DNA from 2 places in the Arthrobacter sp. B0316-5-4 genome. Region 1 is predicted to be linked to the other one. Evidence: predicted binding sites of a transcription regulator. Region 1 holds the regulator's gene; the other holds the start of a gene.
What was found. Region 1 encodes Rex, which represses fermentation and respiration genes when NADH is low (regulators of the CRP and FNR family bind a similar motif). Its sites were predicted from a motif close to CTTGTGAANNNNTTCACAAG; they were not measured.

Region 1 (7,530 bases):
CCTCACCTGGAACGCAGTCCTCGAAGCCGGTGGCGTCCTGGTCAGCGACAAGGTAGTCATCAACCTGGAACTCGCGTTCATCGCTCCGGCTGCCGCGTAAGTCCAGCCTGGACCACCCAGACGGCGCCTCCACAGCATCACGCTGCGGGGGCGCCGTTTCGCTGTCTCGGAGATCACCCGCCAATTATTCGGCAGATACCCCCTGGTTAGCTGCGAGTTGGCTCCGAATTTCCTATGCATCCTTCAACCGCCGGTCTAAAGTGATGCCATGAGTACCCCAGACGAAGCACCACAGCCTCAGCAGCCCGGCTCACAGCCTCCGCAGCCCGGCAATGTTCCTCCTGCGGGTTACCAGCCTCCGCAGGACTACCAACCACCACAGGGCTACCAGCCCCCATCGCAACCGGGGCAGTACTCCCAGCCCGGAGCGGCCCAACCTGGACCAAGCCAGCCCGGACCGGCTCAGCCCGGCGCCGGCCAGCCCGGGTTCCACTTCGAAATGCCTACCGACGGTCCGCGCAACTTCAACGACGTCATGCCACAAGGCGGCTTCTCGGGAATGTTCAAAACCCAGGGCCTGCCCACGGAGTTGAAGGTGTCCTACTTCATCTGGGTGATCTCCGGACTCCTGGGCCTGCTGTTTGGCCTCATCGGGTTCTTCGCCATCATCGCCCTTTTCGCTTTTGCCCCCGGAGTTGCGGCCATCCTGCTGATTCTCCTGATCCTCAGCCTTGCAGTGGCCGCGGCACAGGTGATCCTTGCAATGAAGATGAAGGAAGGCAAAGAGTGGGCCCGCCTCGGCCTCACCATTGTGGCCGGTGTTTCATTGCTCCTCACCATTTTCAGTGCCGCCAGCGCCGGCGGATCCAGCACGGGTCTCGGCAGCAACTGGTTCGGATTCCTGGTCAGCGCAGTCGCCGTCGTACTGATGTGGCTGCCCAACTCACAACTCTGGTTCAAGGCAGTCAAGGGCCAGGTTTAGCGTTCACGCAAGTGCCGCCGTCGAGCCTTAAATGACGGGAAGGCCGCGGTGAAATCCCCTCCGGATTCCCGCGGCCTTCATCATGAAGGCGTAAGCCCACATGATGATTTTCGCCGTAGCCATGGAATTCCTGCGTGTGTTTGGCTATAGCGTCAGACCCGGGATGTACGGTGGAACCAGAACCACGCTGGGGGCAGGGTCATTTTGCTGATCCCGGCGGCCGAACCAGCAGTCGAACAAGCAAAGGAATGCCATGAGCAACCCTCCCTACCCGCCGTCGAACCCGGGTGACGCCAACCAGCCTGAGCAGACCGGCTCGCAGCCGTCCGCACCGCAGTACGGGCAGCAGTCCCCGCCGCCCGCCGCGCCCCAGTACGGACAGCAGCCGTCCGCACCTCAGTACGGCCAGCAGTCCCCGCCCGCCGCGCCGCAATACGGGCAGCAGTCTGCGCCGCAGTACGGCCAGCAGGCTTCCCCCTACGGCCAGGGCCCGGCCGCTCCCCAGTACGGGCAGGACACCAACTGGCCGAGCCAGCAGCCTGGCCCCACCACGGTTCCGCCGATGGTCAACTACGCCTTCTGGATGATCATCGCCGCCGGCGTCCTCTCGGCCATCAGTTCGCTGCTCCTTGCAACCACCGGTGCTGACGCCTTCATCAACGCCATGAACCAGCAGGCTGCGCAGCAGGGCACCGACCTTCCCGCAGGGACCATGGAGGGCATGCGCGGAGCCATCTCCGTGAGCGCCATCGTTGGCGCGGTCATCTCCCTGGGCCTTTACGCCCTGGTTGCTTTCAACGTCCGCAAGGGCAAGAACTGGGCAAGGATCCTGGGCACCGTCTTCGCCGCCATCTCCGTCCTCGGCCTGACCAGCCTCTTCCAGTTCGGCGCAACCTACGGTGTACTGCAGCTCGTGGTGATCCTGCTGGGTGTTGCAGCGATCGTCATGCTCTACCTGCCGGCGTCGGCTCCGTACTTCCGGAAGCCCCAGCCGTTCGGCAACCCGTACCAGGCTCCGTACGGCCGCTAAACCAGCGGGCCTGTTCAAAGGCAACCCAGCGGGCGTGGACCCGGCGAAGGCTAAACAGCCTGGCCCGGTGTCTGCGCCCGTTGTGCGTGGTAAGCCAGAATTTGTAGCTCCGTGGCCATGTCCACCTTGCGGAGGTTGACGTGCGGCGGGACCTGCAGCAGCACCGGAGCGAAACTCAGGATGCTCCGGATACCTGCGGCGATCACGCGGTCGCAGACTGCCTGCGCCACGGTGGCCGGCAACGCGAGCACCACCATGTTCGTGTGCGTACGCTCCAGCACCCGTTCCAACTCGGCTGAGTCGCTGACCCGCAGCCAGCCCACCTCGTTGCCGATCACCATGGGGTCAGCATCAAAAATGGCGACAACGTCGAAACCCCTGGATTCGAAGCCGCCGTACCGGGCCAGCGCCTTGCCGAGGTTACCCGCACCGACGATCGCGACCTTCCAGTCATGGGTCAAGCCCAACGCCGCGGCGATGTGACGGCTCAAGTATTGGACCTCGTAGCCCACGCCGCGGGTCCCGTACGAACCCACGTAGGAGAGGTCTTTGCGGAGGGTGGATGAACTAACTCCGGAGGCTTCGGCGAGAGCTTCGGATGAAACCCGCTCCACGCCTTCTGCCAGCAAAGAGTTGAGCGCACGCAAATAGAGAGTCATCCGGGCCACAGCCGCGGGTGGGATCTGCTTGGCGGCAGGTTCGTTGTCCTCGGATGTTGCTTCCGCGGACGGTTCCAGCGCAGTCACGGTATTCTCCATTGCGTCGCTTTGTTGTTCCACTCTATGACCCCCGGGCGGGCTCAACCAAAGCGATTACTTACGGGTAACCGCACCCTCAGCCCTCCAGGGCTTTCTTCAAGGTGCGCGTCAGCCGCTGCTCGTCGATCTTCCAGAAGTCCCGCTGCACACCGTCAACAAGGACCACGGGAATCTCCTCCGCGAAGCGCTCCCGCAGCTGCGGATCGCCGTCGATACTTTGCTCTTTCCACTCCAGGCCAAGGCTTGTGGTTACACGCTCGACGGCGGCACGCGCCTCCGTGCAGAGGTGGCAGTCAGCTTTGGTGAGGAGTACGACGTCGGGAGTAGCCATGGGATAACGGTAACCGCCCCGCCAACCCTCACTCACATCCCACCCCCATCCCACCAACCCTCACTCACATCCCACCCCCATCACGCCAACCGTCACTCACATCCCACCCCACCGGAGCGGGTGTCAGTGCGCCACCAGCGAGGTGCATCAGCCATTGACTAGACTCAAGTCATGCCCGAGGAGAAGAACGCCGTGGTCGCCGCAGCTGCCAAAGCGCAGAAGCACACCGGCGAAGCTGCTTTCTTCGACGTCGACAACACGTTGATGAAGGGCGCCAGCCTCTTTCATGTGGCCCGGAAGATGTACGAACGCAAGGCGTTCACCTTGCCGCAGGCCGCTGGCTTCGCATGGAAGCAGTTCAAATTCGTGATGCGCGGCGAGAACATGGAAGACGTTCACGCTGTAAGGGACTCCGCGCTCACACTGGCGGCAGGCATCACCGTCGATGACATCAAAGCCTTGGGCGAAGAAGTCTACGACGAGATGATCGAGTCACGGATCTGGCCCGGAACCAAAGCGCTGGCCGAACAGCACCTCAGGGTCGGCCGCAAAGTGTGGCTGGTTACGGCGACCCCGATCGAGGTGGCTACTGTGATCTCAACCCGCCTGGGCCTGACCGGCGCGCTGGGGACTGTCGGCGAAGTGCACGACGGCATGTACACAGGGAAGCTCGTGGGCGACATCCTGCACGGACCCGCTAAGGCAGTCGCGGTCCAGCTGGTCGCCGACCGCGAAGGGTTGGACCTGGACCACTGCTGGGCCTACAGCGATTCTGCCAACGACATCCCCTTGCTGACCATGGTGGGGCACCCCGTCGTCATCAACCCGGACGCGAAGCTCCGCCGGCACGCCCGCGACAACAATTGGCCCGTCTACGACTTCCGGGCCGGTCGTCGAGCCGCAACACTCGGGCTCAAAGCAGCTACGGTGGGCGGCGCGATTTATGGCTTGTGGCGCGGCTTCTCCAGATTCCGCGGCCCCCGCATCTGACCCTCTCTCACATCCCACCGTCTTCAGGCCATCCCTCTCTCACATCCCACCCCCTTCAGGCCAACCCTCTCGCACATCCTCGGGAGGTGGCCTCGATCCCTGTGGATAACTTCTGCACCCCCATCGGTATCTGGGTCAGAATGCCGGTATGCAGATTCCCATACCCGTACCCTCCAAGCTGGCATCCGCCCCATTCACTCTCTCGGAGGCCCAGGCGGCCGGCCTCGCCCATCCTCAGCTCTGGAAGCGCGTCAGCATTGAGGCTGTAAGCAAGGGCATCTACCGTCCGAAGGACTGGGCCTTCGATCTGGAATCGGCTGCTCGCTCGCTCTCGGCGGCGAGCCCTGGCGCTTGGATCTCACATGTCACTGCTGCCAAGATTCACGGATTCTCACTCCCACCTTGGCTATCAGATTCACATGAGCTGCATCTGAGCAAGCCACGGACTCTGCCTGCAGTGCGACGAAAAGGCGTTATCGGCCACACCGTCGTTGTCTCGAAGGATGAAATAGAGCTCAGTCACGGCATGTGGATCAGTACACGGTCCAGGACTTGGTTGGACTTGGCCCGGATTCTTCCGCTGAATGAACTGGTCGGCGTTGGCGACGAACTCATTCGCGTCCCTAGGCCGGAGTTTGAGCAAAGGGAACTGCCGTTCACGACTATCCACGAACTTCGCAATATGGTCGATCGCCACAAGAACTTGCAGGGTGTTGTCCGTGGGAGGGAAGCACTGGACCTGATGCGGGTCGGTGCAGACTCGGCGCCGGAGACTGCGCTCCGTCTGGCTATGCTCGATGCCGGCCTTCCCGCCCCGGAACTACAGGTACGGCTCTACATCAACGATCCCTTCTCGCCTTCAGCCGACCTCGGCTACCGCCAGCGTCGGATCGCAATCCAGTACGACGGCGGTCATCACCTTGGGCACGAACAGATCCTCAGCGATCGGCGCAGGGACAAGGCATTCGAGGCAGCGGGGTGGACTGTGCTCATCTTCGGGAAGTCGGATCTCGCAGACAACTTCGCGAATGCCACCCGTCAGATCAAAAAGGCGCTAAGAAACGGCTGGGTGGACCCGTCGGTCCAGGCGGGCTTCGCGCAGCCGCACGAGTGAGAGAGCGTCCGGGGGAAACAGGCGGGACGTGAGAGAGGGACGGGGATGCAAAAATGCCCGCCACCTCAAAAGGCAACGGGCATTCACGCTTGATGAAGTATCTCTACTTCTTATTGCGGCGCTGGTGGCGGGTCTTGCGAAGCAGCTTGCGGTGCTTCTTCTTGGCCATACGCTTGCGGCGCTTCTTAATAACTGAACCCACGAAAGTTCCTTACAAACTAGAAGGTCCTGTCTGTTGGAACGGATCCGCGGAAGCAGACAGTACAACTGACAGATTCTTACATTGACGTAAAACGTTCCTTAACAGAGTACCGCTTCAAAGGGGCACCCTGTGACCACGGTCCGTGAGGTGGACTGCGGCAGCCTCAGGCAGTCTCGGATTGCCCGTCCACCACGGCACCTTTGAGGTACTGGGATACGGCTTCTTCCGGAACCCGGAAGGAGCGGCCGAACCTGACGGCGGGCATTTCCCCTGAGTGGACCAGGCGATACACGGTCATTTTGGAAACACGCAAGACGTCGGCTACTTCAGCCACCGTCATGAAACGCGCATTCGAGAAGTTAGTCTCCGCGGACATTTCCCATATTCCTTTGCTCTCAGACAGTAGGACACCCCCAGTAGAACGGTGTGCCGATGCTGAGCCATCCAACAACCATGTGCTAGATACTCTAGAGGCTGATGGGGCCAATGTGAAAGCATTTCCGGAAAGTGGGACCCTACTCCCCCGCCGCCACGCGACGCTTCCGGGCCGATGCTGCGAGCTGCTCCAGCACCGAGGCCGTAACGTCCCACTCCATGCAGGCGTCGGTGACACTCTGGCCGTAGACGAGTTCCTGCTCGCCGGCCAACTGCTTGGCGGTGTCCAGGTTCTGCGCCCCGCCCACGAGGAAGCTCTCCAGCATCACTCCGGCAACAGAAGAAGAGGAACCGGTCTCCAGCTGCGCACCGATTTCCAGCGCCACCTCGGCCTGGCGGTGGTGGCTCTTCCCGCTGTTGGCGTGCGAAGCGTCCACGATCAGCCGCGGGTTCAGGCCCTTGGCTGCAAGCTTGGACGAAGCTGCAGCAACGTCGGAGGCTGAGTAGTTCGGTCCCTTGCGTCCGCCGCGCAGGATCACGTGGGTGTCGGGGTTACCGGACGTCGCCACGAGCGCCGCACGGCCGTCGTCGTCGATTCCCAGGAAGGCTTGCTCAGCGGCAGAGGCGCCGCACGCGTCGATCGCCACCTGAAGGTCGCCGTCGGTCCCGTTCTTGAATCCGATGGGCATGGACAGGCCGGAGGCTAGCTGACGGTGGATCTGGCTTTCGGTGGTGCGCGCACCGATTGCACCCCAGGAAACGAGGTCGGCCATGTACTGCGGGCTGATGGGCTCAAGGAACTCGGTGGCCGTGGGCAACCCGAGCGCGGTGACCTGCTTGAGGAAGCCGCGCGCTGCGCGCAGTCCTGCAGCGATGTCGTGGCTGCCGTCCAGGTGAGGATCGTTGATGAGGCCCTTCCAGCCGACCGTGGTGCGCGGCTTCTCGAAGTAGGTCCGCATGACGATCAGCAGGTCTTCCTTGTGCTTCTCAGCCTGGCTGACCAACCGGCGGGCGTATTCAAGCCCGGCCTTGGGGTCGTGGATGGAGCAGGGTCCAACGATCACCAGGAGCCGGTCGTCCACCCCATCCATGATGGCGCGGACCTGGTCACGGCCGCGGTCGACGACGGCTGCTGAGTGGGCGTCCAGCGGCAACTCAGCGATGAGGTCCTGGGGAGCCGGCAGCGGCTCGAAGCGCGCTACCCGCAAGTTGGAGGTTGAGGGCTGCGCGGCGTCAGCGGAGTCGAGCGGGGCGGATTCTGCGGCGATGCTGGTCATTTCTGGGTCCTGTCCGGGATGCGGAGCGGGCCCCTTTTCAGAACCCGCCGGATATGGCGAAGGGCAGAGAATGATCTCTGCCCTGTTGGCTCTGAAGGAAAGTTGGATGCGTGTCAGTTAGACGCGGGCCCCTCCAGAGCCAACGAAAAATACGCATACCAACGGTTTGTCATAGCCACACCATAACCGCGGTTCTTCACAAGCGGCAAATCGTGTCCGTCATGATGACAACAGCTTGCGCAGGTACTGCAGCTGCCTGATCCAGTGGTGTTCCTGGCCGCCCTCGTGGTTGTTGAAGCGGTAAACCTCGATGTCCTTCTCAGGCGCCCCAGCATCCAGACCGTAGTTGTTGTAGCTTGCGAACACCGTGGAGGGCGGGCAGATGTCGTCCATTTGCGCTGCGGAAAAGAGCGCCGGGACGGTAGCCGCGCGGCCAAGGTGGACGCCGTCGAAATAGTTCAGCACGGCGAG
Region 2 (7,530 bases), on a different contig from region 1:
TTGAGGCCGGGACGGGATTGCTGACAGTGCATACCAATGGTGACTCGGCCGTCGGAGGCGTTTCCGACGTCCTGGCTGACGCCTTCGGATTGGAGAACGTCACGCCCCTGACACCGGCCAGCAACGGATTGCCGGAAGAGGGGATCGGCAGGGTGGGTGACCTTCCAGATCTTGAGACTCTCGGTGATTTTGCGGCCCGCGTCTTTGAGATGCTCCCCGCAGTGGCCGGTGGCGTCCGGGTTGCCGGCGACAAGGACGGGCTGGTCCGCAGGGTGGCCGTTTGCGGTGGTGCAGGAGATAGTTTGCTGGCCGCGGTCCGCGCCAGCAACGCAGATGTTTACGTTACCGCGGACATGCGTCACCATCCGGCCTCCGAGGCCCGTGAAGGGGCCACGAACGGCCGTCCGTACCTGATCGACGTTTCACATTTCGCCAGCGAATGGCTGTGGCTCCCTGCGGCCGCTGAGGCCTTGGGGAACGTACTCGCAGACCAGGGTTTCGACGTCGAGATCCGGGTGAGCAGCACCAACAGCGATCCTTGGGACTTCATACTGACTCCCGGCGGGGACTAGAGTCTAGAAAGATATGGGCAGCCCCGACAGATAGGGGTTGTCCGGCCGCTCCTGATTTCCGGGACCGGCGGTAACAAGCGGAGGTAAGCGTGGCGAAAGCAGCACCGGCAGAACAATACAAATTGCTTGAACTGCAGGGGCTGGATGCCAAGCTCAAGTCGTTGGCCGGCCGCCGGCGGGTACTGGAAACGGACCCTCGCATCACTGACCTCACTGACGCCCTGAACGTGGCCAACGGTGAACTGGGTGCGGCAAAGGTTGCCGTCCACGATGCCGAGACGGAATTGCGTCGTGCCGAGGCTGATGTGGAGCAGGTGGCTACTCGCATCGAACGCGACGAGGCCAGGCTCAACAGCGGTACGGGGTTGTCGAAGGACCTGGTGGCGCTTCAGAGTGACATTGCCTCGCTGAACAAGCGCCGCTCCGACCTTGAGGACGTGGAGCTGGAGATCCTTGAGCGCCTGGACACCCTTCGCGAACGCCAGGCCGCCCAGCAGTCGATCGTCAATGACATCCAGGGTTCCTTTGGCAGTATCCGCGCTGAGCTCGATGAATCCATAGCTGAAATCGCTGCCGAAGAAACCGTCGTTCGTGGGCAGCGGGCCGCTTTTGCGGATTCCCTGGACGCAGGGCTCCTGGCAATCTACGAGAAGACGATTGCCAAGAGGGGAGTGGGCGCCGCCCGTTTGTTCCACGGCAAATCCGAAGGTTCCGGCATGATGCTGAGCCCGGGTGACCTCGCTGAAGTCAAAGCTGCTGCGGAGGACGACATCGTTTTCTGCCCGGACTCAGGTGTGATCCTTGTCCGTTCGACGGAGTGGAACTAAGCCGGACCGAACCTAGCCGGCCAGGATGATGTTCAGCGCGTGCGGCTTGCGGGCCGTGCCCTCTACCAGTTCCGCGGTCCACACTTCCCGGGCTGCCTTGGCCAGTTGATCCGGGGTGGAAGGTGCCTTGCCGCGCCGTGTCAGAAGATGCCGCGCCAGTTCACCCCGGGTGTGTTTAGCGAAGTGGCTGACCACCGTACGTTTGCCGTTCGCCTCACTGAAAACGTTGACGTTCACTGTCTGGGCCGCCGGGGGAGCCCAGGCAGCTGCGTAGGTGCTTGAGCGGCAATCCACCACCAGTTCACCTTCGGCCCGTTTGGTGAGGGCGGCGTTAAGCTGCGGCTTCCAGTACGAGGCGAGGCGTCCGACGTCGGGCAGTGCGGTTCCCATGGACAGGCGGTAGGCGGGAACATGGTCGCCGAAGCCGATGGCACCCCACAACGCCGAGACCACCAGGATGGATTCGGTGGCTTTGCGTCGTTGGGTTGCGGTCATGCTCTTATAGCCCAGGGCGTCGTAGAGGACGCCGGAATAGACCTGATGCGCCGGGGCAGCCGGTTCGGCATGCAGCCGGGTATTACGTTCGACGTCGTCCCGCAAGGAAGCGCCGACGCCCAGCAGCGCCAGGGCGTCCTCATGCGCGCTCACCGTCCCCAAGGCCTCAAGAACGGTGGCACGGTACTGGTTCAGCTCGGGAAAACTCAGTGACTCCCAGTCGATGGCGGGACCTTTGGGGGCGGGGGTTTTGCCTTCGGAAGGCGGAAGCAGAATCAGCACCAGTCGATATTACCGCCGGACTTTCGAGGGTCCCGACGCCGGTAGACTGTATGGCGGATGGGTCGACCAGGCGGTCGCGCGTCACGAAAGTGGCTCGAGGAACGTCCGGGCTCCGCAGGGCAGGGTGGTGGGTAACGCCCACTCGGGGTAACCCGCAGGCCAGTGCCACAGAGAACAGACCGCCTGCGCCCGGTGATGCTTGCATCATGGGGCAGCAGGTAAGGGTGAAACGGTGGTGTAAGAGACCACCAGCTCCCTGGGTGACCGGGGAGGCTAGGTAAACCCCACCCGGAGCAAGGCCAGACAGGACACGTTTGAGGGCTGCCCGCCCGAGTGTCCGGGTAGGCTGCTGGAGGGCGTCGGCAACGGCGTTCGTAGATGGATGGCCGCTACTCCCTTTCCGGTAACGGGAGGGATGACAGAACCCGGCGTATCGGTCGACCCATCCATTTATGACCAGCGCAAACAGTGCGTGTGAGTGATTTCACGCCCTCGAAAGGCCTGCGCCCCTTCCTTCCGCCCTAGAATGGTTACTGAACGTAGATGTTCTGCCGCCGGGACTGCGTTCGCAGCCGGCGGATTTTCTTTGCTCTCGTTCAAGGCGCTGTGGGTGGACCGAAGCCCGCTGGCGCATGTGCCGCAGGACTACTCCGGGCGGCCGCTGCCATCTGCATACGAGGACGTATGTGGTTGACCCAAGGAAGGTAGTTCTGTGAGCCAGACGTCAGATTCTTGTCTTGATAAGTGGATGGGCCGGGAGGCTCTCGCCGAGGCCATGATTCCGGTGATCGGCCGGTTGTACCGGGAAAACAACGTGGTCACCAGCATCCACGGCCGGAGCTTGATCAACAAGTCCACCATGAACATCCTGAAGGCCCACCGCTTCGCGCGGCGGATGAGCAACCACGAGCTCCTGCTCGAAGAAACCGCACCCCTGTTGAACGCCCTGTCGGAGCTCGAACTCGGTGCGGCAGCAATCGACATCGCACGTTTGACCGAGAAATTCCGGGCTGAAGGCAATGGCGCCTCGCTGGATGAATACCTGCGCGCCGAGCTTGCTGAGATCGTTGGAAAGCGCGGAGCAGACGACCGCACCAGCACCGACGTCGTCCTTTATGGTTTTGGCCGTATTGGCCGCCTGCTGGCCCGCATCCTGATCGAAAAGGCCGGCGGCGGTCACGGCCTTCGACTCCGCGCCATCGTGGTCCGCAAGGGTGCAGAGAACGACCTCGTCAAGCGCGCCAGCCTGCTGCGCCGCGACTCCGTGCACGGTTCCTTTGAAGGCACCATCCGCGTGGATGAAGAAGCCAACACCATCACCGCCAATGGCGTCCAGGTCCAGGTCATCTACTCGGACAACCCTGCCACGGTGGACTACACGGCCTACGGCATCAAGGATGCTTTGGTTGTGGACAACACCGGCCGTTGGCGCGACGCCGATGGCCTCTCCCAGCACCTGCAGAGCAAGGGTGTGGCCCGCGTTCTGCTCACCGCACCGGGCAAGGGCGAGCTGAAGAACATCGTCCACGGCATCAACCACCGGGACATTAACGACGACGACAAGATCGTCACCGCCGCGTCCTGCACCACCAACGCCATCACTCCGGTCCTGAAGGCCATCAACGACAAGTTCGGCATCATCCACGGCCACGTCGAAACGGTCCACTCGTTCACGAACGACCAGAACCTGATCGACAACTTCCATAAGGGCGATCGCCGCGGACGTTCCGCTGCGCTGAACATGGTCATCACCGAAACCGGTGCGGCCAAGGCTGTGGCCAAGGCGTTGCCCGAACTGCAGGGCAAGCTCACGGGTAACGCCATCCGCGTCCCCACCCCTGACGTGTCCATGGCCATCCTCAACCTGAACCTTGAGAACGGCACCACGCGGGACGAAGTCAACGCTTTCCTTCGCGAGATGTCCCTTCATTCGGACCTGCGCAAGCAGATTGACTACATCGACTCTCCCGATGTTGTTTCCACGGACTTCGTCGGTTCCCGCCGTGCAGGCATTGTTGATGGCCTCGCGACCATCTCCAACGACAAGAACCTGGTGCTCTACGTCTGGTACGACAACGAATTTGGCTACTCCTGCCAGGTGGTCCGCGTCATGGAGGAAATGGCCGGAGTCAACCCACCGTCGTTCCCCGCCAAGGACGTTATTGCCCCCATCGCGGTGCTCGAAACGGCTGACGCCTAAAGCTCCCGGAACTATTCAGGGGTTTCCCGGCTGTGTCACTGGAAACAGCCGGGAAACCTGACCAAAATGGGCTCATGGAAAATGAATCGACCATTGAGCACGAAACCACACTCGAACACGCGCTGGACGTAGCGCGGGCCAACCACAAACAGGCCCAAAAACTCCTTGACCAGGCCGTGGCGGCCAATGCCACCGGCGATGTCACGGACCAGCGCGTTGAGCAGCTGCGCGGGCTGCTGCAAGTAGCAACCGAAGACCTTCAGCGCGTGATGCGGGAGCAATAAAGCCCCCGCCGTTGACCGCCACCACAGTGTGACTCCTCCTCCACACTGTGGATACTGCTCTGGCTGTCGGGGCCTTGTCCTACGCTCGTAGGACACTGCCTGCCCCCACTGGACGGAGTCCCTTGAGTATCACCTGGTCTGCCTACAAACGCGCCCGGCGTAGGTCCCTTCAAGCCTGGGCCATTCTTGGCCTCGCAGCAGCAACTGTCGTTGCGGGCCTGTGCTGGTTTTTCACCACGGGCCAGTTTGGCGTCGCTGATCCCTGGACGGCCGGCCCCAGCGAGGCGCCCGTCTTCGATCAGACGTTCATGAAGCCGGTCAGTGGTGCAGCCCCGGTTGCTGCCGAAAGTGCAACTGCAGCCCTGGAGCGGCTTGCCGTGAAAGGCAGGGCACCGAAGTCGGACTATGACAGGGCAGCTTTCGGCCAGGCCTGGGCCGACGTGGACCACAACGGATGCGACACCAGGAACGACATCCTGCACAGGGATCTTTCCGCGGTCGAATTCACGGCTGGTTCATCCTGCAAAGTCTCCGGGGGAGTCTTCGACGAGCCCTACACGGGTGCCCACGTGACCTTCCGCAGGGGGCAGGACACCAGCGCCGCCGTCCAAATCGACCATGTAGTGGCTCTCGCCGATGCATGGCAGAAAGGTGCACAGCAGCTCACGGCACAGCAGCGGCAAACGCTGGCCAACGACCCCCTGAACCTCATCGCGGCTGATGGTCCGGCCAACGTCAAGAAAGGGGCCGGGGACGCCGCGACCTGGCTGCCGGCAAACAAGAATTTCCGCTGCCACTATGTAGCGCGGCAAATCTCGGTGAAAACCGCCTACAAGCTCTGGGTTACCGCGGCCGAGAAAGACGCCATGAAGCGCGTACTTTCCGGATGCCCCGAGCAGCAAACCATCTACAACGCCAGGTGACCATGCCCCAGTTGCCAGGTGCCGCCGTCGTCGATCCTTTCCAGCACGACGCGCTGGAGTGACGTTTCGCGTGGCAGCTTATCCAGGTCCTGCAGGCCGCGCTGGCGGAACGTAAAGTACACGGCATCGGTGGGTGCATCCGTGCATCGGTCCAGAGTGAAACGCCGGGCGAAGGAAGCTATGTTGCTATCCGGAAGCCGCTCAACAAGGTAGGGATCGAGCATCCATGAGTCGCACGTGGCAGTGGCTGCCGGTTTGTCCGAAAAATGCCGGGAGAAAAAGCTCCGGGCCTCGGCAAAGCTCGCGTCAACCAAGGCAGGGGACAGGCCGCCGTCTTCAGGAATGTGAACGCCAAGCTCCCACGCGGAACCGTGGTGTTGGTCTGCGCCTTCAGTGTTCCTGACCAAGTGGAACTGCAGGCGGCCCAGGCGGAACAGGTTTCCGGCCATGTGGAGCGTCAGCCAACTCCAGGTGTCCAGCCCAAAGCCGCCGTGAACCCGACGGTTGATGCGCATTTGCAGCCCAACGTCGCCCAATGACGCCGCCGACACCATAGGACTGATTCCCAGGCCCACGTGGTAGGAGTGAACCGCCGGGGCGAAACGGAGCAAGGCTTCGATCCAGTCTGTCTCGCTGGCGTCATTTGCCTGGATGCTGTCCAGCGGAAACGTCCCGAGGCGCTCCTGCAGGGCAGCCATGGCCTGCAGGACTGCTGCATTGGGCGGTGTGGCCAAGAGAGCGGAACACTCCGCGGCGTCATCGCCTGAGATGTCCAAGAGCTCGAAGAGTTCTGTTAGGGCGCTGGTGGCCATGGACTCAGTGTCCAAAGGGATCGGGGTCGACGCCGGGCATCCACGTCAGGCCAGGCACGCCCCAACCGTTCTTCTTGGCCTGCTTCATGGCTTTCCTGGCGTACCGGTCCGTCAGGCGGTTCACGTAGAGTTTCCCGTCAAGGTGGTCGAACTCGTGCTGCAGGATGCGGGCGAACCAGCCCGTGGCCTCGAAGTCCACCGGCTTGCCGTCGCCGTCGAAGCCCTGGACGCGGGTCCACTCGGCACGCTGCAAGGGGTAATACTCGCCGGGGAAAGACAGGCAGCCTTCGACGTGTTCGTCAGGGTCCGGTGCCGCGCCGGAGACCTTGGAGAGCGTCAGTACCGGATTGACCACTACGCCCTGTTCCGGGACGTCGTCGTCATTGGCGTACTTGTAGACAAAGATGCGCTTGCCCACGCCGATCTGGGGTGCCGCCAGTCCCACTCCATTAGCGGCTTCATTGGTTTCGAACATGTCCGCTATCAGGGCGCGGAGTTCATCGTCGAATACCTCGACTTCGTTAGCCCGGCGATGCAGGACAGGTTCGCCCCAGATGGTGACTGGCAGGACGGTCATGTCAGTTCTTCCTTTGTTGACGCTGTGATCCCGAAGCGGCTTCGGCCCTGGATCGGGTTAAAAGCAAAGGCCGCACCGGATAACCGGTACGGCCTTTGTGGAAACCGGCTCTGCAGCCAATCTCGGTGGGGTGAGCTACGGGGGTTGAACCCGCGACCTCCTGGACCACAACCAGGCGCTCTGCCAACTGAGCTAAGCCCACCATGTGCCTTTTGCGGCTAGTCCGTTTGACCGGCTTTCCTCGAAGGCAACGACAAATAGCTTACCTGCTGTTTTGGGGTGCAAAGTCCACTTTTGCCCTTTTTGGCGAAAAAACCTCCAAAAATGTTGCAGATCACACCGTTTCGCTGGTTCCCAACGTTTCGGCGGATGCCATCACATCCTTGGAAATTCGCTGCGCGGTAGCAGTGTCGGGTCCGGGCGCGGGGACGAAAACGGCCTCGCGGTAGTACCGCAGTTCGTCGATGGAGTCCTTAATGTCACCCAAGGCGCGGTGGCCGCCGTGCTTTGCCGGGGATTGGAAATATGCGCGCGGGAACCAGCGCCTGGACAGTTCCT

Region 2: a site for Rex is predicted at 2,648-2,667, ahead of AC5RU9_RS08290 (glyceraldehyde-3-phosphate dehydrogenase). Genes of this name have one in related genera too.

Annotation. Positions count from the first base shown of each region.
Region 1 covers NZ_JBNHFN010000001.1:845,355-852,884, forward strand. Annotated here, with positions in the region: gene AC5RU9_RS03845 (YceI family protein) at 1-100, shown strand, start outside; gene AC5RU9_RS03850 (hypothetical protein) at 269-982, shown strand; gene AC5RU9_RS03855 (hypothetical protein) at 1,236-2,012, shown strand; gene AC5RU9_RS03860 (redox-sensing transcriptional repressor Rex) at 2,063-2,770, opposite strand; gene AC5RU9_RS03865 (glutaredoxin family protein) at 2,847-3,101, opposite strand; gene AC5RU9_RS03870 (HAD family hydrolase) at 3,273-4,091, shown strand; gene AC5RU9_RS03875 (DUF559 domain-containing protein) at 4,240-5,205, shown strand; gene AC5RU9_RS03880 (30S ribosomal protein bS22) at 5,309-5,407, opposite strand; gene AC5RU9_RS03885 (helix-turn-helix domain-containing protein) at 5,571-5,783, opposite strand; gene AC5RU9_RS03890 (3-deoxy-7-phosphoheptulonate synthase) at 5,923-7,059, opposite strand; gene AC5RU9_RS03895 (acetylxylan esterase) at 7,279-7,530, opposite strand, start outside.
Region 2 covers NZ_JBNHFN010000002.1:854,459-861,988, reverse strand. Annotated here, with positions in the region: gene AC5RU9_RS08310 (Nif3-like dinuclear metal center hexameric protein) at 1-572, shown strand, start outside; gene AC5RU9_RS08305 (zinc ribbon domain-containing protein) at 662-1,399, shown strand; gene AC5RU9_RS08300 (YaaA family protein) at 1,412-2,176, opposite strand; RNA gene rnpB (RNase P RNA component class A) at 2,235-2,625, shown strand; gene AC5RU9_RS08290 (glyceraldehyde-3-phosphate dehydrogenase) at 2,889-4,376, shown strand; gene AC5RU9_RS08285 (hypothetical protein) at 4,451-4,660, shown strand; gene AC5RU9_RS08280 (HNH endonuclease family protein) at 4,783-5,583, shown strand; gene AC5RU9_RS08275 (acyltransferase domain-containing protein) at 5,568-6,395, opposite strand; gene def (peptide deformylase) at 6,400-6,972, opposite strand; tRNA gene AC5RU9_RS08265 (tRNA-His) at 7,099-7,174, opposite strand; gene orn (oligoribonuclease) at 7,307-7,530, opposite strand, start outside.